Regions from separate parts of the Cellvibrio fontiphilus genome, predicted to be linked through region 2. Evidence: predicted binding sites of a transcription regulator. Region 2 holds the regulator's gene; each other region holds the start of a gene.

Region 1 (7,239 bases), on a different contig from region 2:
GGCGGTTACAACATCGAACCGTTGGTAAACCTGCTCGATGATGCCACTCTGGCACCACTGGCTGCCGAACAACTCAAGCACACCTTGCTAATGTTCGATGCCTTCCACGATGTGGAAGAGAAAGTAAAAGCCGGCAACCCACACGCTAAGGCACTGATGCAATCCTGGGCAGATGCCGAGTGGTTCACCAGCAAGCCAAAAGTTGCTGAAAGCACCAAACTTACTGTTTTCAAAGTCACCGGCGAAACCAATACCGATGACTTGTCACCAGCACCTGATGCCTGGTCACGACCCGACATCCCTCTGCACGCATTGGCCATGTTCAAAATGGCTCGTGATGGTATTACTCCAGATCAACCGGGCTCTGTAGGTCCAATCCAACAAATCGAAGCACTGAAAACCAAAGGTTATCCTCTGGCATTTGTAGGTGATGTTGTTGGTACCGGTTCTTCACGTAAGTCTGCTACCAACTCTGTACTTTGGTTTATCGGTGACGATATTCCGGGCGTACCCAACAAGCGTACCGGTGGTGTATGCATTGGCGGCAAAGTAGCCCCCATTTTCTACAACACCATGGAAGACGCCGGTGCTTTAGTATTTGAAGCTCCCGTTGATCAACTGAACATGGGCGATGTGATTGAAATTCGCCCATACGAAGGCAAAATCCTCAATGCTACTACTGGCGCCGTGATTTCTGAATTTGAATTGAAATCAGACGTGTTACTGGATGAGGTTCAAGCAGGCGGCCGTATCCCATTGATTATCGGTCGCGGTTTGACCAGCAAAGCACGTGAATCGCTGGGCTTACCACCAAGCACTTTGTTCCGTTTGCCACAAGCACCTGCTGATACTGGCAAAGGCTATACCCTCGCGCAAAAAATGGTAGGCAAGGCCTGCGGCGTACAAGGTATTCGCCCCGGCACCTACTGCGAGCCAAAGATGACTACCGTAGGTTCACAGGACACCACCGGCCCAATGACCCGCGATGAGCTGAAAGATTTGGCGTGTTTGGGGTTCTCTGCCGACTTGACCATGCAGTCTTTCTGCCACACCGCTGCTTATCCAAAGCCTGTTGATATCGAAACCCAACACACCCTGCCCGACTTCATCATGACGCGCGGCGGTGTTTCCCTGCGTCCGGGCGACGGCATCATTCACTCATGGTTGAACCGTATGTTGCTGCCTGACACCGTAGGTACCGGCGGCGATTCGCACACCCGTTTCCCGATTGGCATCTCCTTCCCTGCCGGTTCTGGTTTGGTTGCGTTTGCGGCAGCAACAGGTGTTATGCCACTGGATATGCCTGAATCAGTTTTGGTTCGCTTTAAAGGCGAATTGCAACCAGGCATCACCTTGCGCGATCTGGTTAACGCCATTCCTTTGTACGCGATCAAGCAAGGCTTGTTGACTGTAGAGAAGAAGGGCAAGAAGAACATCTTCTCTGGCCGCATCCTTGAAGTAGAAGGCTTGCCTAACCTGAAAGTAGAACAAGCGTTTGAAATCTCTGATGCTTCTGCCGAGCGCTCTGCTGCTGGTTGTACTATCAAGCTGGATAAAGAGCCAATCATCGAGTACCTGAAATCCAACATCACCATGCTGCGCTGGATGATCGAACAGGGTTACGGCGATGTACGCACCATTGAGCGTCGCGCACGCAAGATGGAAGAGTGGCTGGCAAACCCAGTGCTGATGGAAGCGGATGCCGACGCAGAATATGCGGCAATCATTGACATCGACTTGGCTGACATCAAAGAACCTATCCTCGCCTGCCCGAATGACCCGGACGATGTGAAAGTGTTGTCTGAAGTACAAGGAGCGAAGATTGATGAAGTATTCATCGGCTCCTGTATGACCAACATAGGTCACTTCCGCGCTGCAGGTAAGTTGTTGGCAGCCACCAAAGATGCATTGACCACTCGTTTGTGGATTGCGCCACCCACCAAAATGGATGCGCATCAACTGATGGAAGAAGGTTACTACAGCATTTACGGTGTAAAAGGTGCCCGCACAGAAATGCCAGGCTGCTCATTGTGTATGGGTAACCAAGCGCGCGTTGCGAAGAACTCGACTGTAGTATCCACCTCTACCCGAAACTTCCCCAACCGTTTGGGTGAAGGTGCGGATGTGTACCTGGCGTCTGCCGAACTGGCTGCAATCGCTGCGGTATTGGGTAAACTGCCAACACCAGAGGAATACCTGAACTACGCGCAGAAGATCGACAGCATGTCGGCTGATATTTACCGCTACCTCAACTTCAATGAAATTGAGAGCTACCAAAACGCGGCCAATGAAGGCAAGCGTATTGCAGCGGTGGAAATCCAGACTGTCTCTGTGTAAGCCAAAAAGCGTTAACGCAAAAAAACCCGCAGCAATGCGGGTTTTTTATTGCTCGAAATATAGTGAGACACAGTAAATCATGGTGATATGGAGCAAAGTGACTATACTTCTGGCATAAAAACTGCGTAGTTCGATAATTTACTAGCTATACGTCATTTATTTGGCAGTCATATATTCAGAGGCAACCCATGGATCAGCTCCAAGAAATCATTCGCCAAGCAGAACTCAAACAAAAAAATCTTGAACTGGAGATGATGTTTCAAAAAAACATGGAGTTTTTTAGTCAGGCTGAACCGACTATTTACAATAAGTATCGAAACTACATACCCACAAAAATTAAAATGATGTTAATGCCTGAGGGCTATATCAACCTCGTTAATGCTGATATGGGAAACTCTCCTGTATTTAACAAAGACCCGCTAATTTTTTGTCAGGAATACGTCAATCAATACAAACTTTATCCATCGCGCTACCGGGTGCTCGCTCGTACAACCAAAGCGTTGGATGCAGAAAATGATGCTCACATCAGTAAAATGAATCCATTGATTGACTATATAAACTCCAAAGAACTCACCAACATCATGGTTCCATTGGAGCAAGAAACACAATTTATGCTGGTAATGGGAATAGGCTTGGGATTTCACATAACGCAGCTACTCCAAGTGACTGATATCAAGCATTTATGCATCATCGAACCACATGAAGACATTTTTTACGCTGCATTACACACCCTGGATTGGCACAAACTCTATGAGCACTTTGATCGTGAGAACACCACATTTAATTTGATTCTCGGTCAAACACCGGATGAATGTTATGAGCAAATCCGTGTGTATCTCAATCAAATAGGCTTGTTCAATGCAGCAAAACCAAATTTCTTTGATCATCTGAGTAGCCCTGAAATGAAGGCCACTACATCAATGTTCTTTGAAAAACTGCCAACTTTGATAGGTGCTATGGGTTATTTTGATGATGAGCAAATCAGCCTGTCGCACTCAGTTGCCAACTACCGCAATGAAGTTCCCATATTGCGCGACCATGTTTTGTTAAATCAAAATTATCGTGACAAACCTGCATTCGTAATTGCCAACGGCCCTTCATTAGATAAAGCAAAAGATTTTTTACTCGCGAATAGAGACAAAGCCGTTATTTTTTCTTGCGGCACCGCATTGGGGTCACTAATAAAACTAGGAATCAAACCTGACTTCCATATTGAAATGGAGCGTACTCGACCGGTTGTTGAATGGATTGAGACCTCCACTACAGAAGAAATTCGTAAAGAAATAATTTTGCTTGGCCTAAATACTGTCCACCCGGACACATACGCACTGTTCAATACCGTGGGCATGGGCATGAAGAGCAATGACTTGGGAACCCATTTTATTTGCCAATATATTGGGGAAGAGCAATTTGTAATTAATATGGCCCTGTCTAACCCCACGGTTGGCAATACCGGAATGGCCTTTTCAGCCGCTCTTGGCTTCAATGAAATATATTTATTTGGGATGGACTTCGGGTTTGCTGCCGACGGTGCGCACCACTCAGCACTAAGCAAACATTACGATATCGGTGAAGAGCATCAAGAAAGCCTTAATTTGTACAAACACAATGCAGAAAGCAATATCACTCTGGAAGGCAATTTTGGTAATAAAATTACCAGTACAACCGTTTATTCACATGCGCGACTATCGATAGAGGCACTGTTGCAACAAAACCCACATATTCACTGTTACAACACCAGCGAAGGCGCATTTATTAGGGGAGCAAAACCTACCCATTATGCCGATATCAATTTAGAAAAATACCAAGCATTTGATAAGAGCAGCTATACAAGAAAGCTTTTTGATAGCCATTTCAGCATGAATGGCCTCAAGAAAATTAAAAATAATGACGAGGTGATTAATAAATTCTCACCTGTACTGAATTTATTCACTCAATTTCGAGAAATTTTTACTCCTGATGCGCATAGTCGTAGTGAAGCATTTTTGATGCTCACCAAGCACCACAACCTAGCCATTGCGGCAGGGAAAGATAAGATCATGCAATATGCATATTCTTTAATAAAAGGCAGTGTCCATTCTTTTAACTTTGTGCTTGCCAAATCATTGTATAACGGAAGCAGCATCGAAGAGGGGGTCGAGATATTTAACAATGGGAAACAATACTATCTAGACTTTATGGATCATGCAGAACAAAAACTTCTCAACAACTTGCTCAAAACAGATACTCGCTCACGCAATCTGGCAGAGAAAATTAAGCCAAAAGAATCATAGTACCAAGAGCAACATCCACCGCAAAAAAAATCCCCCTGAAAAACAGGGGGACTGAAGTTAGAAAATTGAAATATAGGATCTGAAACTTTAGCTGAAAGAATGAACCTTAATTTTCTCAAAGAATGAATCCGCAATGGCACCAAGCTTCACAATTAGATCCTTGTTGCTTTTTCTTACAGAGTTTTTATTAACAAGGGAGGACAAAACTGAAAGCTCCTCAGAAAACCCTCTCCTATTAACTACAGCTACCCGCTCTTCAAATCCAAGCTCTTCATATAAGTCTTTCAATTTAGGGTAACTAACCAACGGTATTGCCGGTATATTCATTGCTATTGAGCAAACATTGGTATGAAAGCGCATCCCCAAAACCAATTCACATCGTTGGTACAAAGAAAACAAATGATTACATGCCCCCCAACCACAACTAAAAGGTGCAACTACTACCCTATCGCGACACAAACGATCATCCATGTACGTCATAAACTCACCGATGGAGAGTACATCGCGAAAGATATGAGGAAAGAAGATAAGTTTAAGCTGTGGATTCTTCTCTAGAGACTGCTGCAAAAATCCAGCGAATTCGGTTAAAAACTCCTTCCAGGTAATCCCACTTATTTGCCCAGCAGGGAAACGAAGCGACTCCATATCCGAGGCGATATTAATGCCCCAAAAACTCTCACCCGATATATAAGGAGAGGGTGTTTTCCCTACCTTATAAAAAAAACCACCATCGGGAACAACATCAATTGCACTCCATAAATCCGGCCGATCAGGATAAGCCAGCTTTAAGTTTTTCAATGAGCCATCATTTCTAAATGAAACAAAAACATTTGATTGTTTTATGCACTGACAAAGGAAGCTAGAAAATTTTTTAAGGTTTTCAGTAGTAGCTCCCTTATGAATATCAAACCCAACCCCATAAAAAACCAGTGGCTTGGAAATTTTTTCCAGTCTTTCATTAGTAATATTGATCGTAGTGGCTGTTGCAGAATCAGTAATCCAAGGCTCAAAAAAGTTACCACCGCCGATAATAATCAAATCATGAGCATTGGCCTTTTCGACAAAATCATCATCAAAAAACCAACGATGCTCACCGGTATAGATTTGATAACAATAGCGAATCTCAAGCTCAGTATATTCAGGCCTGGCGCCTAAAACCGCCTCCAACCGTGAACGCATTCCAATATGATTGGCATTATCACCAATATTGCCTGTAAAACTCGCCACATGAAGAACTTTCATTAATTTTATAGATCCACAAAAGTTTTTTGTTTATTGGTATTCCAAAACTGCTCTTTCTGTAGTATCGAAAAAAACTTTTGGCTACTATCGCCATCACCAAAATGTTTAATAGGTTCAGGCTTCAATCCTTCAATATCAGCAAGTGCAGCAGATATAGCAGCATAGTCTGCCGAGCAATTGATAACACCAGGTAAATTTGCCCGATTCGATTGGCGAGAACCAATATTGATAGCCGGAACGCCATAATAAGGCGCCTCCATTAGCGCCGAACTGGAGTTACCAATAATAAACTCGGCATTCTTTAGCAAAGTTAGAAAATAATCAAAACGCATGGATGGATAGACTTTAAAATTTAAGGTGTTTTTTTCAATGCGCGAATATTCAGTAATAATTTTATCGCTACCACTGTCATTGTTTGGATAAATAACAATGTAGTTTTTATTTGAATCAATTACTGCATTTACCAACTCATTGATTTGCCGCGCCACATCATCCACTTCAGTCGTAACCGGATGAAACAACATAACCGCATAATTATTAAAAGGAATACCATACCAACTCTTTACTTCATCTAGCGTTGGTAAGTCAGGTGAAAATAACGAATCCACATCAGGAGAACCAATGGGATAGATATTTTTATCAAGTTCACCCAACTGAATTAAACGCTGCTTTGCCCGATCATTGGTAACAAAATGCAAATGCGAAAGCTTGCTCACCGAGTGACGAATAAGATCATCAATCGTACCTGATACCTCGCCTCCCTCGATATGCCCGACAAGAATATTATTCAGACTGCCAACAATTGCCCCAGCCAGCGCCTCAACTCGATCGCCGTGAACAACCAGCATATCAGGCTGAATTTCCTTAACATAATCTGATAGGCCAGCAATGGTTTTACCTAACACCGAATCCATTGTGTCGCTGTAATTCTGATTAATGTATTGATAAATATTTTTGTAACCGCGTCGCTCAATCTCACGGCAGGTATATCCATATTTACGCAACATGTGCATTCCAGTAACAAAAATATGCACCTCAAATTCAGGGGATGTTTGCAATATATCGAGCAGTGAGCGAATTTTTCCAAAATCTGCACGGGTGCCCGAAAGAAAAACTATTCTTTTACTCACAGCTATTTCCTGCTTTAAAAGGCGTCAAACCAGCAACTTGTCGATAGGCAACCAGTTCATCAGCCGCTATATCTTCTGTCGCCACTTTACCTATCACATCGTCATAAAACTCAGCCAATATTTCCCCGGTGCCGGGACGTTTTACCCAGATATTTTCTGCAGTAAATAACTCGCCTTTCTTAATTGCTTTAATAGTAACAACCGTAGCGTAGGCAAAGTTAATTGTAGGCTGCTCCTCTTTTACTATGCCTTTTCTA
Region 2 (7,239 bases):
GCCAAAGTGGGTGACTTGATGAATACGACCCCCAAAATGCTGCGCGACAATACCCTCGCCGCAGAAGCCTTGGCGGTTATGGAGGAAGCCAAGATAAACGTACTACTGGTGCACAACGAACAAAAACAGTTGGTTGGTGTCGTAAAAATTAATGATTTGCTACGCGCCGGTATCATTTGATAACTGCAGCAATAATTGGACCTGGAACGAAAAAGATGAATGCTGAACTACGGGAGCGCGCTGCGCAAATCAAACTCCTGCTATTGGATGTGGATGGAGTGCTGACCGACGGGCGGCTGTTTTTCAACAATAGCGGCGATGAGTTCAAGGCATTTAATACGCTCGATGGACAGGGCATCAAAGCCCTGCAAAAAACCGGTGTCAAAGTTGGCATTATCACTGGGCGCACCAGTGATTTAGTGGCACGGCGCGCGCGGGACTTAGGGATTGATATTCTCGTTCAGGGCCGCGAGGACAAATGGGAAGCGCTGCAGGAAATCCTGCGGGAACACAGCTATGCATTGCATGAAATTGCATTCATGGGAGATGACTGGCCAGACCTGACAGTTATGACTCGCATTGGTCTTGCACTTACAGTTGCCAATGCCCATTTCAGTGTCGTAGAACGCGCGCACTGGCAAAGTCGTGAACGTGGTGGAGAGGGGGCAGTACGAGCCGCCTGCGACTTACTTATGCAAGCACAAAATACATACGATAAGGCGCTGGGCGCCTACCTGCACGGATCCTCTGCGTAAGATGAGACTAGTCGATCGAATCCAGCAAATTCACCAACAGGTTCCAGTGCCATGGATAGTTGCAATGGCTATGCTGGTGTTTTTCTTTGCATTTTCCCTGCGTCATAAAGATGACCCAAGACCAGACCCATATGCTAGCGGCGGCTTTCCACAATATTACATGACCAGCGTGGAAACCCGCGAATACGGCACCTCAGGCAATCTGCGCTATCGCCTTACCACACCGCAAATCACTCATTTTCAAAAAGATACAGAGAGCCCATCGGAACATGACTACACCATGATCGAAAGCCCTACGATGGAGTTTTTTGATGAAGACCCAACTGCACCCTGGATAGTCAATGCAAGGGAGGGTAAAAGCCAAATGAATGGTGAATTAATTCAACTTCTGAACGATGTAGAAATTCAACAACAAACGTCATCCAACGGCTTGGTGCGCATATCTACCAGCAAGCTGGATTTGCTACCCAAGACACAATTCGCGCGCACAGACAAAGCTGTTAAGATGCGCAGCGCCAAGGGTCAGATGACGGCCGAAGGCATGGAAGCTGACTTTACCAACAGTCAGTTCCAATTAAAGTCACAAGTCAAGGCTGTTTATGAACCACGTTAAATCCACTTTCAGGTTGCTTGGCCTGGTCACTGTTTTACTCAGTGCTGGCGCAGCTTGGGCATTACCCAGCGACAAAAACGAAACCATCCGTGGCTCCGCAGACAACCTAACCGTTGACCAGAAAAATGGGGTAGCCACCTATACCGGCTCAGTAGAAATCCGCCAAGGCTCCCTCACCATCAAAGCCGATTCAATCATCATTCACACCAACGCTGACGGTGGCGTTGAAAAAATGGTTGCTACAGGTAACCCGGCTAAATTCCAACAACAACCTGAAGAAACACAGGGGATAGTTACCGCCGCGGCCAAACAAATTACTTACACACCCAGCAATGAGCACTTGCTTCTGGTCGAAGATGCATCCGTCGAGCAAAATGGCGCCGTCATGAGCGGCCCACACATTAACTATGACTTGGTTAAAGAAGTCATGAAAGCCGAAGGCAACACCGCAGGTGAAGGTCAGCGGATTGAAATTGTCATCCCCCCAAAATCTGGCTCCGCAAGTGATTCACAGGCTCCCTCTTTCACTCCAGGCAGCAATTAACCTATGCCAAGTTTGCACGCGCGTCATCTCGCCAAAAGCTACAAAAAACGCAAAGTAGTTATCGATGTTTCGATCACTGTCGAGAGCGGTCACATAGTGGGTTTGTTAGGGCCAAATGGCGCTGGTAAAACAACCTGCTTTTACATGATTGCCGGCTTGGTTCCTGCCGACAACGGTAGCGTGCTTATTGATGACAGGGATATTACCCAGCTACCTATCCATGGACGCGCACGCGCTGGTATTGGCTACTTACCCCAGGAAGCATCTATCTTTCGCAAACTCACTGTCGCTGACAACATCATGGCGATACTTGAAACGCGCAAGGATTTGGACCAAAAAGCGCGTGCAGAAAAACTTGAAGCACTCTTGAGCGAATTTCATATCACGCACATCCGAGATAGTTTGGGTATGGCGCTCTCGGGGGGCGAACGTCGCCGCGTAGAAATCGCACGCGCACTGGCCACAGACCCCAAGTTTATTCTTCTGGATGAACCCTTTGCCGGTGTGGACCCCATTTCTGTAAATGACATTAAAGAAATTGTTCGCCATCTTAAAGATCGCGGCATAGGTGTATTGATAACCGACCATAATGTGCGCGAAACCCTTGATATCTGTGAAACGGCCTACATCGTCAGCGAGGGGCACATAATCGCAGAGGGCAGCGCTGATACTGTGCTGAGCAACAGCAAGGTTCGCGAAGTCTATCTGGGCGAGCACTTCCGCCTCTGACGAACAAAGCAGAAACAACTTGACAAGCAACATTCTTTGTCTACTAGGCATAAAGCTTGCTTAAGCATGTTGCTTGAAGCGCAAACCCTGACTAAACTCCACTTAACAGATGTTTTCCATACCGTGTTATTTAAGGGTTTGTTGCAACAACAATGAAACAATCTCTCCAGCTTAAACTCGGCCAACAGCTGACCATGACCCCCCAACTGCAGCAGGCAATTCGCCTCCTGCAGCTTTCAACCCTGGATTTACAGCAAGAGATCCAAGAGGCGCTTGATTCAAATCCTATGCTTGAAATGGAGGAGAGCTTTGACTCCCCTAGCCAAAGCAGTGATTACGAAGGCAGTGCTGACGATCAAATCGATTACAACCGCCAACAAGAAATTGCTGCCGAGTCCGGCACCGATACGAGTAATGATTACTCCAGTAGCGACAGCTTCACCTCTTCCACCAGCGATAGCTTTAGCGAGCCTAGTTACAGTGACACCGAGAGTTTTGGTGAGAGCGATAACTTTAGTGATGGGGAGTCATTCAGCGATAGCGATGTCTATGGGGAAAGCGAGAGTTTTAGTGCCGATAGTGGCGATTGGAGCGACTCCATTCCTTCCGATCTACCAGTAGATACCAGTTGGGATGACGTTTACCAAACCTCCGCAGCGGGAAGCTCAAACAACTTCGACAATGAAGACAGTGACTTTGAAAGCCGCCGCGCTGCAACAGACTCACTTTATGACCACCTGATGTGGCAACTTAACCTCACCCCAATGTCTGATCGTGATAGGGTGCTGGCAATGGCCATCATCGATGCCGTAGAACCCAGCGGCATGCTATCAATCAGCATTGAAGAAATATTTGAGGGAATGCGCAACGATCTGGAAGATCTGGAGTTGGATGAGGTGGTAGCGGTACAGCACCGCTTACAACAGTTTGATCCCTGCGGTGTCTGCAGCCAGAATCTTTCGGAATGCCTGCTGGTACAGCTGCAACAGTTTGACACCAAGACGCCATATCTGGATTCCGCGAAACTTATCGCCAAGCTCTATCTACCTATTTTAGGCAGCCGCGATTATCGTCAGCTGATGCGCCGCACCAAGCTTAAAGAAGCTGAACTTAGCCAAGCTATAGCCCTTATCCAGAGCCTTAACCCCCGCCCGGGCGATATTATCGCCAGCGGCGACACTGAATATGTTGTTCCTGATGTGTTTGTAGAGAAGCGCGATGGTCGCTGGATAGTGGAATTAAATCCAGAAATTGCACCGCGCCTACGCATCAATGCCAACTATGCTTCAATGGTAAAACGAGCCGACTCCAGTAGCGACAATACCTTTCTCAAAGACAATTTACAGGAGGCTCGCTGGTTTCTAAAAAGCTTACAGAGCCGTAACGAGACACTATTAAAAGTGGCGAGCTGTATTGTAGAAAAACAACGCGGCTTTCTAGACTACGGGCCGGAGGCAATGAAACCGCTGGTATTACATGACATTGCCGAGATAGTGGAAATGCATGAGTCCACCATCTCTCGTGTGACCACCCAAAAATATATGCATACACCGCAAGGTATATTTGAACTTAAGTACTTTTTCTCCAGCCACGTCAGTACCGATAGTGGAGGCGAGTGCTCATCGACAGCAATTCGCGCCATTATCAAAAAACTGGTTAGCGCTGAGAACCCCAAAAAACCCCTGAGCGATAGCAAAATTACCGACTTATTGGCGGAACAGGGAATTCAGGTGGCGCGTCGCACAATCGCAAAATATCGCGAATCGCTGAACATTCCACCTTCAAACGAACGTAAGACCATTTGACTTAGTATTGTCACTGGCAAGCAGTACCTAATTCGGAAGAAAATCAAGGATGAACTGTTAGGTTGTGCTGATCACAACCATTTTGTTTCTATCGAGAGGAAGTATCTATGCAAATAAACATTAGTGGTCATCATTTGGAAGTTACCGATTCACTAAAAGACTACGTCAACAGCAAAATTGAGCGTCTAAGTCACCACCATGATCGAATTACCAGCACCCATGTGATCCTCTCCGTTGATAAACTTATTCAGAAAGCAGAGGCCACTATCCATGTAAGTGGTAAGGACTTGTTTGCAGATGCAACCCATGATGATCTCTATGCAGCTATTGATGCCCTGGCAGATAAGCTGGATCGCCAGCTAATTAAGCACAAAGAAAAGATGCGCAGCCATCGTTAATCATCATGCGGCGGGTCGTCAGACTCGCCGCGTACTTATTGATAGAATCTTTTAGTCACACCTACCATGCAAATTCAAAATCTTATTACCCCTGGACGCACGCTTTGCGGTGTTGAGGGCGGCAGTAAAAAACGCGCCCTAGAGTTGTTAGCTAACGCTATTGCTCAGGATGTTCCGGGTATTGAGGCAGACGAACTCTTCCGCCGGCTAATCGGCAGAGAGCGCCTTGGCTCTACCGGCATAGGGCACGGCATCGCCATACCCCACTGTCGCATCGCAAATTGCAATAGCACCATAGGCGCGCTGCTCACACTGGCAGATCCAATCGATTTTGATGCCATAGATTCACAACCGGTTGACATACTGTTTGCAATGTTGGTACCCGAAGATGCTCATGATGAACATCTACAAACCCTGGCAGCACTGGCAGGAGCTCTCAACAACGCTGACTACCGCCAACGCCTGCGCACAGCGGACAGCGATACAGCACTTTTTCAAGCAGCTATAGCCGCCCCCTAGTAGGTCTATGCCATGCACCTTGTGATAGTAAGCGGGCTGTCAGGCTCAGGAAAAAGTACCGCACTGCATGTGCTGGAAGATGTTGGTTTTAATTGCATCGACAACCTACCCGTTAGCCTGCTACCAGCATTGGTAGCCCAAATACAAATCCACAAGGACGACCAGCAGCGCTTTGCCATAGGCATTGACGTGCGCAACGCCTGGCAAGACCTGAATATATTTCCGCAAATGATCAGTACACTGAAAGAGGCACATTTGCCCTTTCGGACCTTGTTTCTGGATTCTCAGCCAGCAGTACTTATTCAACGCTTTAGCGAAACACGGCGCAAACACCCACTTTCGGATAAGCACACCAGCCTTGAGGAATCCATCACGGCTGAGCAGCATTTATTGGAGCCAATCCGGGATTGTGCTGACCAAATAATCGATACCAGCCATTTGAACCTGCATGAATTGCGGGATTTAGTGAAAGAGCGTGTTGTTGGGCGCAGTGAATCGACCATGGCAATCCTGTTCGAGTCCTTTGGTTTTAAACACGGCATTCCTGTAAACGCCGATTTGGTGTTTGATGCTCGCTGTTTACCAAACCCTCACTGGAAACCCAACCTGCGCCCACTGACTGGTAAGGATCAGGATGTTATTGAGTTTTTGGAAGAACAAATCACTGTCAAAGAGATGTATGAGGACATTGAGCACTATCTGACACGCTGGCTACCTCGCTACCAAGCAAACAACCGCAGTTACATCACCATCGCTGTCGGCTGTACCGGAGGACAACATCGCTCGGTTTATCTGGCGGAACGATTACAACGTCACTTTGATCAAAGTTTTAACGATGTGCAGGTACGCCATCGCGATATCAACAAACACAAAAAGCATTAAACCATGCCAATCGAAACCCTCGACATTATCAATAAGCGTGGCTTACACGCACGTGCGGCAGCCAAGTTTGCCACTTTGGCAAACCAATTCAAGGCGAGCATTCAGGTGCGTGTGGGTGAGGGTATCTGGGCGGATGCAAAGAGTGTAATGTCTCTAATGCTACTCGCCGCAAGTTGTGGCAGCCGTATAGAAGTCAATATAGACGGCGAGGATGCGGAGATAGCGATGAGCGCTATACGCAACCTGATTGCAGATCGCTTTGAAGAAGGCGAATAAATACTCTATTGTTAATCCAAAGCAGTTGTGACTGAAGCCTCTGTGCACTAAGCTGCGCGACCTTTTAAACGCTACTCACCTTTATACTGGCTGCCAACCTTGCCGGGCTTTCATTTGGCATGACCTACTGAATACGACAGATACTTTTATGGTTTACAACTACGACGACATCAATCCGGATGACTACATTCTCAGCAAGTCGCAGGTAAAACGCGATATGCATGCCTTGCAGGCGCTGGGCGAAAGCTTGATCGATATGAATGAAAAGCAGCTGGCCAATATTCCACTCAGCGAAGAAATGTTGGATGCCATTTATATCGCCCGCAAATTACCGCCTAAAGAAGCGCGTCGCCGCCAAATCCAGTATATCGGTCGTTTGATGCGCGAAGGCAACCATGAGGAAATCAAAGCAGCGGTTGAGAAAATGCAAAACCGTAGCGATCAGTATGTGCATCGTCAGCATCAGATCGAGCGCTACCGCGATTTGCTGATTGAGGGCGACAAACAAATTTTCCAAACCCTGGTGACCTCCTGCCCGGGCCTGGATGTACAACACCTGCGTCAATTAATTCGTGCGGCACAAAAAGAAAGGGATGAAAACAAACCGCCTGCGAATGCGCGCAAACTCTTCGGTTTTATTCGCGACCAACTCGCCGCTCAGGATTAACACCAAGGTCGTATTAAAAACAAAGCCCGGAATAATCCGGGCTTTGTTTTT
Region 3 (7,239 bases), on a different contig from region 2:
TCATAAATTTCTGCCCAGTTGAGAATGCCCATTTCCAAGCCGTCTTCCAGATCAATAATGCCGTAACAAAAATCGTCGGCGGCTTCCATTAAATACACCAGCGGATGACGGCAATACCAATCACTGCCCAATTCAATCAAACCGGTTTTTTGTGCGATCTCGTGAAAGTGCTCAAGCTCGGATTGAAAAATACCGTATTTGGCATCTTTCGGGCGCTGGCCCAGTACCGTTGGAGTGGAAGTCCAGGGGTATTTAATCGAGGAGGCAAGCGTTGCGTAGGTCAAGCGCATACCATCGTGGAATTGGTGATACTCCGATGTCGTTAATACACGCAAACCTTGGGCATTACCTTCAAATACGCGAATATCATCCTGCTCGGAAGGCGATAAATGTTTTAAAAATTCGGCGCCTTCTTTTTGAAACCAGTTGCGAATTGCATCCTCACCGGTGTGACCAAAGGGCGGGTTGCCAATATCGTGCGCAAGGCAAGTCGCTTGCACTATATCGCCAATATCAGTCGGCCAAATATGCGCAGGCAAATCACCCTTATCTTTTAACGCCTGCCCCACACGAATACCCAGTGTGCGCCCCACACAAGCCACTTCCAAACTGTGTGTCATGCGGTTGTGAATATGATCGTTAGTCGCCATAGGGTGCACTTGGGTTTTGCGCGCAAGGCGACGAAACGCACCGGAAAAAATAATTTTGTCATGATCCGAGTGAAACGGCGAACGCCCCTCCTCGTGTTTTGCTGCACGCTGGCCCAAACGGTCTGCGCACAACAATTGGTTCCAATTCATGGTCATACATAAATCCCTAACAATGTTTAAGACATCCAGTTTTTCTGGATGTCTTGTTTATCACGCAATGAATAAACCCACTCTTTGCCGTCTTTGTTTTTATCAAAAAGATTTAGCTCGACCAAACCATTTAAAACAGTGGCGGCGGTGTTATAAGAGCAGTGTAATTTTTCTTCTACATATCGTGCTGTAAAAATAGTATTCGGGCTGTTTTTGGCAACTTGAAAAACAATTCGCTGTTTTCCACTGAGCCTTCCATAAACACCGCTGTTAAATAACCATGTATCAAATGATTCAATATTTTCAACGGTTTTTTGGCAGTGACTTTTGAACGCAGCAACCGCACGCATAATCACCGAACATTGATAATCAATGAAATAGGTCATATCCATCTCATCCGTTTCGGTATACAAGTAGGATTTCCCATATTGGGTAGTCGCTTCTTTTAACAAATTACTAATCGATATGTAGCGAAAGGCACCATAATCTTTTTTAAACATAAACCAGTAAAATAACGCCCGCGCAACTCTGCCATTACCGTCATTAAACGGATGTTCGTATCCTATCGAAAAGTGAATGCAAATCGCTTTTACCAAGGAGTGAATATAGCTTTGGCTTTCAATATCATCGTGATCGGTATTCACCCAATTACACAAAGATTGTAAGCGCTCATCAAGCCCAGCAGCTGGTGGCGGTTGATGAACTATATTTCCATCCTTATCCTCGACCACCACATTATCCGTCAGGCGAAAAGTTCCCGGTGTGTATTTCTCATCATCTATACCACCAACACCAATGGCATGAAGCTCTTTTATTAAATCAGTCGTGAGCGGAAGCAGTCGTTTATCCCACACAAATTTCATCATTTTAAAATTGCCAATAATCATGCGTTCATCCATGCTGCGTGGCTCACGCTTACGCTTGATCATCTCCTTTGCAACCAAGGTTGTTGTAGCCGCACCTTCTAGCTGGCTACTACTGATCGCCTCGTCTTCAATTAAATCCTCTAACATGTAAGCGATATTCTGCCCTTCACCTACTTTTTTGTTAGCCCACTCTAATGCGGCGGTGGTAGTAGATTGATCGACTATCGTTTTGGTTTTTTGAATAAGGGAAGTCTCAACATACTTACTTATATTTTCTTCGCCAAAATTAATAAGAAACTGCTGCGCTGACTTACGCGCTTTTTTTGTTAAGGCCCATGCTAAATCTGGATTTATACCTTTGGGGATGCGATATCGGAATTCATCGTAATGGAGATACCTTCCTTTAACGTCTACAACTTGCCAAAAGCTCAGGTAATCGAGTATTTCGGCTTCAAAATGCTCACAAACGTATGCCCACAGCTCCTCAGGAAATTTACTGTTATCAGGCGGCCGCTTAATCATCTCAATACATCTCAAAAAATCAAAATATTGAGATGAAATATAGAGCAGATCACCTCATATCTCAATATTTTTGAATTTTGAGATGAAATGAGATGTGAAAATCAGCGCCAAACCGCACCAACTTGGCTCCCGCTTAAAATTTTTGCGCACAACTTCAGCGCATAAAACCCTTCTTCAAAATCGACCTGACGTGTGCCTGCTTCAAATTCTCCAGGTTATTTAACTCATTGAATTATATGAATTTTATCTTCACTCAAAGGAAGCATTCGGGGTGTGATTTTCAATTGGCATAGTTTCTGCTGAATACAAACTTGTATCCAAGATTGTATTTAAGATGTAACTGCGGGAACGATAATGATGCAAACAACAGGTTGGACAATTAGTGAATGGCTGAATGCCTACCGCAGCCAAAATATGGCCGCACCAACGGCACTTCAGGCATTGCGCGCGCAGCTTGATAAGGATGATGCTGCGTGGATTTACCTCGCCTCTGCCGCTGAAATTGACGCGCAGTTGGATGCCTTGGCTGCACAGAGTGACGCCATCAACCTCCCGCTTTACGGTGTGCCTTTTGCGGTGAAGGACAACATCGACGTCGCCGGCATGCCTACCACGGCGGCCTGCCCTGCTTTTAGTTACATCGCCACAACCGATGCCACCTGTGTAGCGCGCTTGAAAAAAGCGGGCGCGATTGTGCTGGGCAAAACCAATCTGGATCAATTCGCCACCGGCTTGGTAGGCACGCGCTCGCCCTACGGCGCAGTGCCTAATGCATTTAATGCGGATTATGTCTCCGGCGGTTCCAGTTCCGGTTCGGCCACTACGGTGGCACGCGGTTTGGTGCCGTTTAGTTTGGGAACCGACACCGCCGGTTCAGGCCGTGTGCCCGCCGGCTTTAACAATATTGTCGGATTAAAACCCACCAAAGGCCGTTTCAGCACCAGCGGTGTTGTGCCTGCGTGCCGCAGTTTGGATTGCGTTTCTATTTTTTCACTCACTGTCGATGATGCAGAAACCGTGGCCTCGGTGATGGAAGGTTTTGATAGCGCTGATGGTTACTCGCGCACCGCACCTGCGAGCGCGACTTATTTTTCTGCCACACCGCGCTTTGGTATTCCTGCATCTCCCAATTGGTTTGATGATGAACAAGCCAAAGCGGCGTGGGAAAACACACTGCAAAAAATACGCGCACTGAATGTGGAATTAATTGAAATAGATTTCACACCCATGTTTGCACTCGCACAACTTTTGTATGGCGGCCCTTGGGTTGCTGAGCGCCATGCCGCGATTGGCGATTTTATGCAACACCACGCGCAGGACATGAACGAAGTGGTGCGCAGTATTATTGAAAAAGCTAAGGGTTTTTCCGCAACCGATGTGTTTAAAGCCGAATACAGGCGCGCTGACCTTGCCCGTCTGATTCAAACCCAAATAAAAAATGTGGATGCGCTGTTAGTGCCCACATCACCACGTCACCCGAAAATGACCGAGGTCAATGCCGATCCGATTGGGGTTAACAGTCAACTCGGCACTTACACCAATTTTGTCAACCTCGCCGATCTTTCTGCGCTCGCTTTGCCTGCGGTGATGCGTGCTGATGGTTTGCCGTTTGGCATCACCTTAATTGCACCCGCATGGCAAGACGCTGCGCTCGCTGCGTTTGGAAAAAAATGGCACGCCGCCACTGAATTGCCCTTGGGCGCCATGAAAAAAATCCAGCCGCAATTTACTTCAGAAAAAAATATCCCCGCCGGTTATGTGCGTCTCGCCGTAGTGGGCGCGCACCTCACCGGTATGCCACTGAATGTGCAATTACAAGAACGCAATGCCCTGTTTGTTGAAAGCACATTCACTGCAAAAAATTATCGCTTGTTTGCTCTACCCAATACCACACCACCCAAGCCGGGGCTAATCCGTACCGACAGCGAAGGGGCCGAAATTATTGTGGAGCTGTGGGATGTACCGGTGCAGCACTTTGGCAGTTTTGTTGCGCTCATTCCTGCTCCACTCGGCATAGGCACACTCACGCTGAACGATGGCCGCGAAGTGAAAGGTTTTATTTGTGAAGGTGCTGCCGTGCAAGGCGCAACGGAAATCACCCACTTGGGTGGATGGCGGGCTTACATCAAGTCGTTACAAAAGTAGTCAAGTGAATATTGCGTAGGTTGGGGTGAGGAACGAACCCCAACATGACCATGCAAAATTGAACGGGAATAACTCGACGAAGTTTCAATACCAAATTTAAAAAGCTCATGTTGGGGTTCGCAAGCTCACCCCAACCTACAAAAGAGAATTACAGCCGGAGAAGAAACATGTTAAAGACCGTACTGATTGCTAACCGCGGAGAAATTGCGGTACGTATCGCCAAAACGCTGAAAAAAATGGGCATTGAATCGGTTGCTGTTTACTCCGATGCCGACCGCAATTCAGCACACGTCACTGCCTGTGATAAAGCCATTTGTTTAGGCGGCAATACCGCGGCAGAAAGTTATTTAAAAGCGGATTTAATTCTCGCGGCAGCAAAGGAAACAGGCGCCCAGGCGATTATTCCCGGTTACGGTTTTCTCTCTGAAAACGCAAAATTTTGTGAAGCCTGCGAAGCGGAAGGCATAGCCTTTTGCGGCCCTACACCTGCACAAATCCGCGAATTCGGTTTAAAACACACTTCGCGTGAACTCGCTGAAAAAGCCGGTGTACCACTCACGCCCGGCACCGGGTTGTTAGCGTCGGTAGAAGAAGCGACTGCGGCAGCAGCAAAATTAGGTTACCCGGTGATGTTAAAAAGCACCGCCGGTGGCGGTGGTATAGGCCTAACCCGCTGCAACAGCGAAGCAGAATTAATTTCCGCCTATGAAAGTGTAAAACGCTTGGGGCAAAACTTTTTTAGCGATAGTGGTGTATTCCTTGAACGTTTTGTGGATAACGCCCGTCACGTAGAAGTACAAATTTTTGGTGATGGCAAGGGCAATGTATTGGCACTGGGCGAACGCGATTGTTCACTGCAGCGCCGCAACCAAAAAGTAGTAGAAGAAACCCCCGCACCTAATTTACCCGCAGCAACACGCGAAAAATTATTAGCCGCCTCTGTCAGCCTTGGCAAAATGGTGAACTACCGCTCCGCCGGCACCATTGAATATATTTACGACGCCGCGCGCGACGAATTTTATTTTCTGGAAGTAAATACCCGCTTGCAGGTGGAACACCCGATTACCGAAGCCTGCACCGGTGTGGATTTAGTGGAGTGGATGATTCTCACCGCTGCGGGCACTCCACCGGCGTTGGATATTGAAATAAATCCGCAAGGTGCGGCGATTGAAGTGCGTTTGTACGCTGAAGATCCGGTGCGCGATTTCCAACCATCGCCCGGTGTGTTGACAGATGTGCATTTCTCGCCCAATGCACGCATCGATACCTGGGTTTCTACCGGCACTGAAGTATCGCCCTACTACGATCCAATGATCGCCAAGATTATTGTGTACGGCAAAAATCGCGCGGATGCGATTGCCAAAATGATCGACGCACTGAATGAAACTCGCATAGCCGGCATAGCGACTAATCTGGATTATTTGCGCCAAATTATTGCAACGGATTTTTTTGGCAGCGGCGATGTCGCCACCAATAAACTGGCGAGCTTTACTTACAGCGCGCCCGTAGTAGAAGTGTTGCAACCCGGCACCTATACCAGCGTGCAGGATTACCCCGGTCGTGTGGGTTTGTGGAGCATAGGCGTGCCGCCCTCAGGGCCAATGGATGATTATTCATTTCGCCTGGCGAACCGCATTGTGGGCAACCATGACAGTGCGGCTGCACTTGAGTACACCATCATCGGGCCAAAATTAAAATTTCATCGCGATGCAATTATCGCCCTCACCGGCGCAAAATCACCGGCAAAAATCGATGGTGAATTAATTCCCTTCTGGCAACCTGTCGCTATTAAAGCCGGACAAATTTTGGAAATCGGAAAAGCCGAATTGGGCTGTCGTGGTTACCTTGCAGTGCGCAATGGTTTTGATGTGCCCGTTTATTTAGGCAGCCGCTCTACGTTTGCGCTGGGGCAATTTGGCGGTCACGCCGGCCGCACCCTGCGCGCAACCGACATGCTCCCAATCAGCAACCCCGCTATTGCCGCGTGCACTACACCCGCACCGGTTTTTACACCCGCTGCTGCACCCGCGGAATTAATTCCCACCTGTTTTTCCAGCGCGTCCACTGAATGGGAAATTGGTGTGCTTTACGGGCCACACGGCGCACCGGATTTTTTCAAGCCCGAAGCGATTGAGATGTTTTTCTCCACCGCGTGGGAAGTGCATTACAACTCCAACCGTTTGGGTATTCGTTTAAACGGCCCCAAACCCAGCTGGACACGCAGCGATGGTGGCGAAGCGGGTCTGCACCCCTCCAATATTCACGATACAGAATACGCTGTCGGCTCCATTAATTTCACCGGCGACATGCCGGTCATTCTCACCAAAGACGGCCCCAGCCTGGGCGGTTTTGTTTGCCCGGTGACGATTGTAAAAGCAGAACTCTGGAAAGTGGGTCAAGTAAAACCCGGCGATAAAATCCGTTTTGTGCGCATGAGTTTTGATGATGCCTTGAATTTGGAAAAAGCGCAGGACAGCGCGATTCAAGCGCTCGCACCGCTAACCGACTTTGCTAAAACCGCCATCACTGCGCCTGCTGACACTATTTCTGAATGTATTGTTGCTGCACTGCCCCCACAAGGTAGTCGCCCACTGGTGAGTTATCGCCAGGCCGGTGACAAATATATTTTGTTGGAGTACGGCGACAATATTCTGGAATTGAGTTTGCGTTTGCGCGTGCACGCGCTGATGGAAGCGCTGAAGCAATCACCCATTGCAGGCGTGATTGAATTATCGCCCGGTGTGCGCTCACTGCAAATTAATTACGACAGCCGCGTGATTCACCAACGCGATTTAATTGCCAAACTCTTGGTTATTGAAGAAACCCTTGGCGATGCACGCGACATTAAAGTACCGAGCCGTATCGTTCACTTGCCCATGGCGTTTGAAGATTCAGCAACGCTGGAT
Region 4 (7,239 bases), on a different contig from region 2:
TCGACTTTGCGCTGTTTTTCGTAGAGGAAGCGCAGCACTGCCGAACGATAGCCGTTGTATTCGGCGTTGTCCGCCAATGCCAGGCGATTGCGCGGGCGCGGCAAATGTACATCCAAAATTTCACCCACGGTGGCAGCGGGGCCGTTGGTCATCATCACAATGCGATCAGAAAGCAATACGGCTTCATCCACATCGTGGGTAATCATAATCACGGTATTGCCCAACTGGTTCTGGATTTCCATCAGTGAATCTTGCAAATGTGCACGGGTCAGTGCATCCAGCGCACCAAAAGGTTCGTCCATTAATAACACTTGCGGCTCCATGGCGAGTGCACGTGCAATACCCACGCGCTGTTTCATGCCGCCGGAAATTTCATCGGGGCGTTTGTGCATGGCGTGGCTCATATGGACTAATTCGAGGTTGTGTTCAATCCACTCGCGCATTTGCGCTTTGGTTTTTTTACCTTTGAACACTCGCTTAACACCCAGCTCCACATTTTCATAGGCCGTTAACCAGGGCAGCAGTGAATGGTTTTGGAAAACCACCGCGCGCTCCGGGCCTGGTTCATTTACTTCGCGACCGTTGAGCACAACGCCGCCGGTGGTGGCTTGGTAAAGGCCGGCAACAATATTCAGCACGGTGGATTTACCGCAACCAGAGTGACCAATCAGCGAAACAAATTCGCCTTTTTTAATTTTCAGATCCACATTTTGCAGCGCGCAAAATGGGCCTTTAGGCGTGGGGAATTCAATACCGACTTTGGTGAGTTCCAAATGAATCTGGCTCATGGTGTTTCCTCTGCAATCTTATTGCGAAAATAAACAGTTGCGAAAATAAATAGGCTTTTGGCTAAACAGTTTTGGTTAACACTATTTTGGGTTAACAACACACAGGCGGATCAGCTTCAATCAAGCAAATGCTATGCCGCGCTGGAGCGAATGCGGCTTAGCGTACCACCGCACTTTTATCCCAATTCACGTAGGTTTGAATCATTAAAATGGTGCGGTCGAGGAAAAAGCCTATGGCGCCAATCACCAAAATAGCCAGGCAAATTCGGCTCAGTGAATCCGATGAACCGTTTTGGAATTCATCCCAGACAAATTTTCCAAGGCCGGGGTTTTGCGACAACATTTCTGCGGCGATCAGTACCATCCAGGCGATACCCAGGGAAATACGCAAGCCGGTAAACATCATGGGAATTGCCGAGGGCAATACAATTTTTACTACGTGGGTAAACCAGCCCAAGCGCAATACACGGCTCACGTTGATTAAATCTTTGCTGACACCGGCAACACCGACGGCGGTGTTAATCATGGTGGGCCAGAGTGAACAGAGGCTCACGGTTAATAAAGAAATAATGTAGGACTTGGAAAACATCGGCGAGTCAGAAACGTAAACAGCACTCACCACAATAGTGACCAGTGGCAACCAAGCCAGTGGTGATACCGGTTTAAATAATTGGATGAGCGGGTTAAAGGCGCTGTACAAGGGCTGACTTAAACCAATCACTATGCCCAAGGGAATTGCGATCACCGATGCCACTAAAAAGCCAGACAGCACCGTTACCAAACTGGTTTTAATTTTGTCAAAAAAAGTGGGGCGACCGCTAAAGCTGCGCTCATCCAATTTTGCATTGGGGTCATTTGCTAATAACTCAGCGTTGCGCTTTTCCTGACGCTCGTAAAACAACGCCGCGCGCTCCTGTTCGGCGGTGTATTCGTCCACCAGGTTGCCCCATTGCTCATACACTTGTTTGGGTTGCGGGAATTCACCCAGTGAGGTTTTTACGTGGGGCGCAATACTGTGCCAGAGCATTAAAAACATGAGTACACCAATCATGGGCATTAACATGCTAATGACAACTTCACGCCATTTAATTGCTTTAAATTGTTCAAGTTTCAAGGTTGCTAATTTAGTGCTCATGATTGTTTCCTCGGCCGCACTGCCGATGTGTGATCCGACAGTGGGCGACAGCATTTATCAAAAAAGAATCCAGTCGTAACCAACATCTATTAATTGCAGCGAGCGCGGAGCCCGCTTGGGCAATTAAATTTTCTCATCACCCTTTAAACCAATCGGGAATTTGGTGAGGTAGTCATTGGGTTTGGTTGCATCAAATTGCACACCGTCAATCCACACAGTTTCATCGGGAGTGCGAATGCCGTTAAAGGTTTTGAAATCGGGGAAGTCACTGGCGGACATCTTTCCTTCGGCAATCAAATCAGCGGCTGCTTGTTGGTAAATCTCCGGTGCCACGGCTTTTTTCGCCATATCCATGTACCAGCTATCGGGTTTGGCTTCAGGAATTTGGCCCCAGCGGCGCATTTGGGTCAGGTACCAGACTGCATCGGAAACATGTGGGTAAGAGGCGTTGTAGCGGAAAAACACATTGAAGTCCGGCGTTGGGCGCACATCTTTGCGTTCATACTCAAACACGCCCGTCATGGAGTTGGCGATAACTTTGTAATCGGCACCAACGTAGTGGCTGGCAGAAATCATTTTTGCAGCGGCGGGGCGATTGGCATTTTCTTTTTCATCCAACCAGTAGGCGGCGCGAATCATGGCTTTTACAACACGCACGGTAGTGTTGGGGTTTTTCTCCATAAAATCGCGGCGCATACCAAATACTTTATCGCCAATTTTGTTGTGCACCGCCATGACTGGAACACCAATGCCGCGAAATACTGCCTGTTGGTTCCAGGGTTCACCTACGGAATAACCCTGAATGGTGCCCGCTTCCATTGTGGCCGGCATTTGTGGTGGTGGTGTGACCGAGAGTAAAACATCGGCATTGATTTGACCGGTGGTGTCGCCTTTATGCGGAGCGTATAAACCTGGGTTAATACCGCCGGCTGCTAACCAATAACGCAAACCCATATTGTGGGTTGATACTGGAAATACCACGCCCATTTGAATTGATTTGCCCGCGTCTTTCATGCTGTCTACTACGGGTTTCAAACTGCTCGCGCTGATGGGGTGAACGGGTTTTCCATCCGCACCCAGGGGAACATTTTTTTTCATTTTTTTCCAAATGTCATTGGAAACAGTAATCGCGTAGGTGTTTTGCGTCATGGTGAAAGGGAACACCAAATCGGCCTGGGTGCCATAACCAATATTGGCTGCAACAGGTTGTGCGAGCAGCATGTGTGAGCCATCCAACTCGCCGGAAATAACGCGGTCGAGCACCACTTTCCAGTTAGCTTGCGCTTCCAGTTCTACCGTTAAACCTTCATCGTCAAAGTAACCATTTTCATAAGCCACCGCTAAATCGGCCATGTCAGTTAATTTAATAAAACCAAATTTCAAATCAGTTTTTTCAGCGGGGCCGGTTGCTGCCTGAGCAGTGCTTATAAGTGAAATAGTGGCTGCAAGAACCGCAGCCGCTTTTTTCATGGGTTTTAAAAAACGTGAGACTGCATGCATTTTTTTTTGCTCCTGGCTATGAACGAAAACGAAATAGTGTTGGCGAAAGTGATTTTGTTTTTACAAAAAAATAAAACGTTTGTATCAGACCTTATTCAAACACTGTGCCAATAACTGAAATGCATTTTTATGGCGCAGGAATTTCACCGGGGAAGAGAAAATTTTTAGCTTTTGCACGCAGTCGGATCACAAAAAAATGCGCTGCGTTTTTTTGGTGCCGGCCGTGCACAATCCGGTGGTCAGCGACTGGTGCTTGGTGAGCGGCGAGCCGCACTCTCTTGGCGCAAAATTGCACTAGGGCGGCGCAATCGAACCTGAGTGAGTGATTGGTGAATCTGCAGGGGCCTTGCTGTTTTTGTGTAAAAAACCTTTGCAGTCAATGGGCTAGTGCGTTTGGCGCGCCTAGATACCCGCCCGTTGCCGGCTATACTCAATAACAGACAAGCCCCTCGATCAGGATAAATAACCATGAGTCTATGGCGGTTTTTTGCGGTTTTTCTCTACTTCAGTCTCTGCGGTTGTTCTGCAGTGGTGCAAAAGGTGCCCTTGATGGGAGATCAGGGGCCGGTGAGCCGCGCGCTCTCGGGAGAATTGATTTTAGGGCGCCCCTATAGCGCGAGCGAATTGCCGGACCATGAGCTGTTTGCCTTGACGCCGGAGATGGAAGCCTTTGCCGAGGCCGCCGCAGCGGGAGAAACAACAGCGGATAAAAAAGCCGAGGCACTGCATCAGGCGTTGATGACCTCCACGCAGTTGGGTGGGCGCGGTATTACCTATTCGGCGTACACCACTAACACGGGTATTGATGCCTTTGAAAAGCGCCAGGCCAATTGCCTGAGTTACACCCTGCTGTATGTGGCCATGGCGCGTCACTTGGGTTTAAAGGCCGAGGTGAATGAGGTGATCCTGCCGCCGACCTGGGATATGCGTGAAGGCGACACCTATTTATTTATGCGGCATGTCAACGCCAAGGTATTTATGTCCGGTGGTGGCCTGCGCTCCTGGGTGCGCGCCGTGAATACCGCCGACGTGGCTGACATAGTGGTGGATTTGGAGATGCGTCGCTTTCGCGCTCATTACAAACAAAAAGTGATTGGCAAGGATTTGATCGCTGCCCAGTTTTATTCCAATCGCGGTATGGAGTTGGCGGCGGAGGGCGACAGTCGCAATGCGTTTTTGTATTTGCGCAAAGCGCTGTTAATGAGCGAGGAGCCAAGTTATATCTGGAGCAACTTCGGCAGCTTTTATCGCCGCCAGGGGTTTTTGCTTGAGGCTGAGGCTATCTATTTGCATGGCCTGAAAGTAAACCCCAGGGATTACACCATCATGCATAACCTGGCGGGTTTGTATAAAGAAACCGGCAATGCAGAGCGGCAGCAATATTATCAGGAGCGAGTGCGCAAACACCGCAACGCCAACCCCTATTACATGTATCGCCGCGCGCAAGACGCCGTTGATCAGCAGGACTACACCAAAGCGCTCGGTTTAATTAAAGCTGCGATTAAAAAAGAAAAAGATGAAGTGCGTTTTTATCGCTTGGCGGTGACTATTTACGATGCGCTGGGCGATAAACAAAACGCGGAACATATGCGCGACAAGGTGTATCAATTAAGCACTATTCGTTTTTAACAATAACCAGTTGAATGCTGCCCACTTTAAAGCCCCACTTGCGCAGGATGGATTCGTTGAGCAGCACCTTGTTGTCCACTTGCCACATCCAGTCTTCTACCTGCAGTTGCAGCGGTGAATCTTTGTAGGTGATTTCCAGGGTGTAATCCAGTTTCATAGCATTGCCGCTGACATTGGCTTTGCCTGTGCCTATCACATCGCCGGCAGTGGCATCGTAACCCTCGCCGTTGGGTGTGAGTTTCCAGGTGCGAAATTGCACTTCGCCATCATCAAATACAAAGCGCTCCTCCAGTGTGCCCACACCATTCACCCAATAGGCTTTGATGCTGGCATTGAAGTGCCGCGTCACCTTGCCGCTGCGATTTTTTAACACGCCGTGAGCGCTGAGCGAGCCGTTAAAAAACTGCTTGGGATCAAGCACCGGTGTGTTGTTGGTGTAGTCGTTAATGGACGTACTGGAGCAAGAGGAGAGCATAAGTATCAAGCCTGAAAAAAAGAGCGATTTCCACAAGGTGCGCATGGGGTTGGGCCTTTATTGGGCATTCCTGCATGGTTAAAAATCTACATGGACGACCGCTAAAAACGGCCTGCCGCTGAACATTGGTGAACGCAATATTGTTAAAACTAGATACGCCGCCAGTCATAGGCAGGATCACCGGTGTTCACAGGTAAAAGACTGTAATTGTCTATTTGCCTATATGGACTCGCCGCGCCCCAGCCTCTAGGCTGCCGCACTTACAACAAGAAACAGCGACAAGAGGAATTGCAATGAAAGTATCTAGATCCGCCTGGGCCGGCGTGCTCGCACTGGTATTAAGCACCCCGCTGCAAGCGGCCGGGACGGGCGAGTGGCGCTCTCTCTTTAATGGCAAAGACCTCACCGGCTGGCAGCCTTATGTGAGTTTCCAGCCCGAGACTAACGCCTACAATCTGGTCTCCAAACACACACCGCGCGGCATCAACAATGATCCGAAAAAAGTATTCACGGTGGTGGATGGCCTGCTGCGGGTATCGGGGGAAGAGTGGGGCGGCTTAACTTCCAACGAGGAGTTTGGCGCGTTTCATTTGAAGTTCGAGGTGAAGTGGGGCGAGCAAAAATGGCCGCCGCGTTTGGATGCCCCGCGCGACAGCGGCCTGCTGTATTTTGCGGTAGGGCCAGAGGGCGCCCAGAGCCAGCATTGGCTGCGCAGCCATGAATTTCAGGTGCAGGAGGGTGACAGCGGCGATTATCACAGCCTGGACGGGGTGATTATTGATGTACACGCCACCGATACCAATATCGGCGATTGGAAGTTTTACGCCTACGACCCCAAAGCGCCACTGCGCAAAGACATTGCCGCGCGCGTATTAAAACTCGGCTTGCACGAAAAACCGAGTGGCGAGTGGGACACTATGGAAGTGATCGCCGATGGCGAAACGCTGATCCACAAGGTGAACGGTCACGAAGTATTCCGCGGTTTTAACTCTCGCCATAAAGTGGATGGCAAATACGTCCCGCTCCAGCGCGGCAAATTGCAGATCCAGTCCGAAGGTGCAGAGACTTTTTATCGCAACATCTACATCAAGAGCCTGGATAAACCCGCCGCCGAATACTGATCTGCCAACCCGCTTCACGGTCAGAACCCCCTTGATTAAAAACCATGGGGCGGGCAGTCTGGGCTCATCTCCCTATGAGGAAACGCTATGAGCCCTTTCTATACTTTTTCTGCTGAATCACTGTCCGGCGAACCGGTTGCGCTGGCTGACTATCGCGACAAACTGGTGCTGGTGGTGAACACTGCCAGCCAGTGCGGTTTTACCCCTCAATACGCTGGTTTGGAGGCGCTTTATCAGCGCTACAAAGATGATGGCTTGGTCATCCTCGGCTTTCCCTGCAATCAATTTGGCGGCCAGGAGCCGGGCGATGCTGCGGAAATCGCCCAGACCTGCCAGCTCAACTACGGCGTGACCTTTCCTATGTTTGCCAAGGTAGATGTCAACGGCAGCGAGGCGCACCCGCTGTTTAAATGGCTGGTGGATGCGGCACCGGGGTTGCTGGGCAATGCGGTCAAATGGAACTTCACCAAGTTTTTAATCAATCGCCAGGGCGATGCGGTAAAACGTTTTGCCCCCATCACCAAACCGGAAGCCCTGGCCGATGATATCCAGGCGCTGTTAAAAAACTGATTCGCCATGCGTACACCGGGA

The links. The regulator sigma-54, encoded in region 2, starts transcription at its own class of promoters, with help from an activator protein. The targets are predictions, from matches to a motif close to TGGCACANNNNTTGCNNT.
Region 1: the regulator sigma-54 is predicted to act here: its motif matches at 2,448-2,465, upstream of ACFODX_RS08065 (motility associated factor glycosyltransferase family protein).
Region 3: the regulator sigma-54 is predicted to act here: its motif matches at 2,474-2,491, upstream of atzF (allophanate hydrolase).
Region 4: the regulator sigma-54 is predicted to act here: its motif matches at 3,516-3,533, upstream of ACFODX_RS00635 (CmpA/NrtA family ABC transporter substrate-binding protein).

The regions. Positions count from the first base shown of each region.
Region 1 is NZ_JBHRTF010000003.1:554,808-562,046, reverse strand. It holds gene acnB (bifunctional aconitate hydratase 2/2-methylisocitrate dehydratase) at 1-2,337, shown strand, start outside; gene ACFODX_RS08065 (motility associated factor glycosyltransferase family protein) at 2,526-4,610, shown strand; gene ACFODX_RS08060 (polysaccharide pyruvyl transferase family protein) at 4,698-5,852, opposite strand; gene neuC (UDP-N-acetylglucosamine 2-epimerase) at 5,858-6,982, opposite strand; gene ACFODX_RS08050 (N-acetylneuraminate synthase family protein) at 6,975-7,239, opposite strand, start outside.
Region 2 is NZ_JBHRTF010000004.1:846,795-854,033, reverse strand. It holds gene ACFODX_RS12195 (KpsF/GutQ family sugar-phosphate isomerase) at 1-180, shown strand, start outside; gene ACFODX_RS12190 (KdsC family phosphatase) at 216-755, shown strand; gene lptC (LPS export ABC transporter periplasmic protein LptC) at 757-1,368, shown strand; gene lptA (lipopolysaccharide transport periplasmic protein LptA) at 1,355-1,912, shown strand; gene lptB (LPS export ABC transporter ATP-binding protein) at 1,916-2,641, shown strand; gene ACFODX_RS12170 (RNA polymerase factor sigma-54) at 2,794-4,446, shown strand; gene hpf (ribosome hibernation-promoting factor, HPF/YfiA family) at 4,554-4,844, shown strand; gene ptsN (PTS IIA-like nitrogen regulatory protein PtsN) at 4,911-5,363, shown strand; gene rapZ (RNase adapter RapZ) at 5,376-6,245, shown strand; gene ACFODX_RS12150 (HPr family phosphocarrier protein) at 6,249-6,521, shown strand; gene yjgA (ribosome biogenesis factor YjgA) at 6,670-7,188, shown strand.
Region 3 is NZ_JBHRTF010000001.1:262,505-269,743, reverse strand. It holds gene ACFODX_RS01180 (deoxyguanosinetriphosphate triphosphohydrolase) at 1-806, opposite strand, end outside; gene ACFODX_RS01175 (Fic family protein) at 827-2,188, opposite strand; gene atzF (allophanate hydrolase) at 2,543-4,333, shown strand; gene uca (urea carboxylase) at 4,501-7,239, shown strand, end outside.
Region 4 is NZ_JBHRTF010000001.1:144,217-151,455, forward strand. It holds gene ACFODX_RS00625 (ABC transporter ATP-binding protein) at 1-788, opposite strand, end outside; gene ACFODX_RS00630 (ABC transporter permease) at 946-1,923, opposite strand; gene ACFODX_RS00635 (CmpA/NrtA family ABC transporter substrate-binding protein) at 2,047-3,423, opposite strand; gene ACFODX_RS00640 (transglutaminase domain-containing protein) at 3,892-5,052, shown strand; gene ACFODX_RS00645 (DUF3833 domain-containing protein) at 5,039-5,572, opposite strand; gene ACFODX_RS00650 (3-keto-disaccharide hydrolase) at 5,821-6,648, shown strand; gene ACFODX_RS00655 (glutathione peroxidase) at 6,736-7,218, shown strand; gene ACFODX_RS00660 (aspartyl protease family protein) at 7,225-7,239, shown strand, end outside.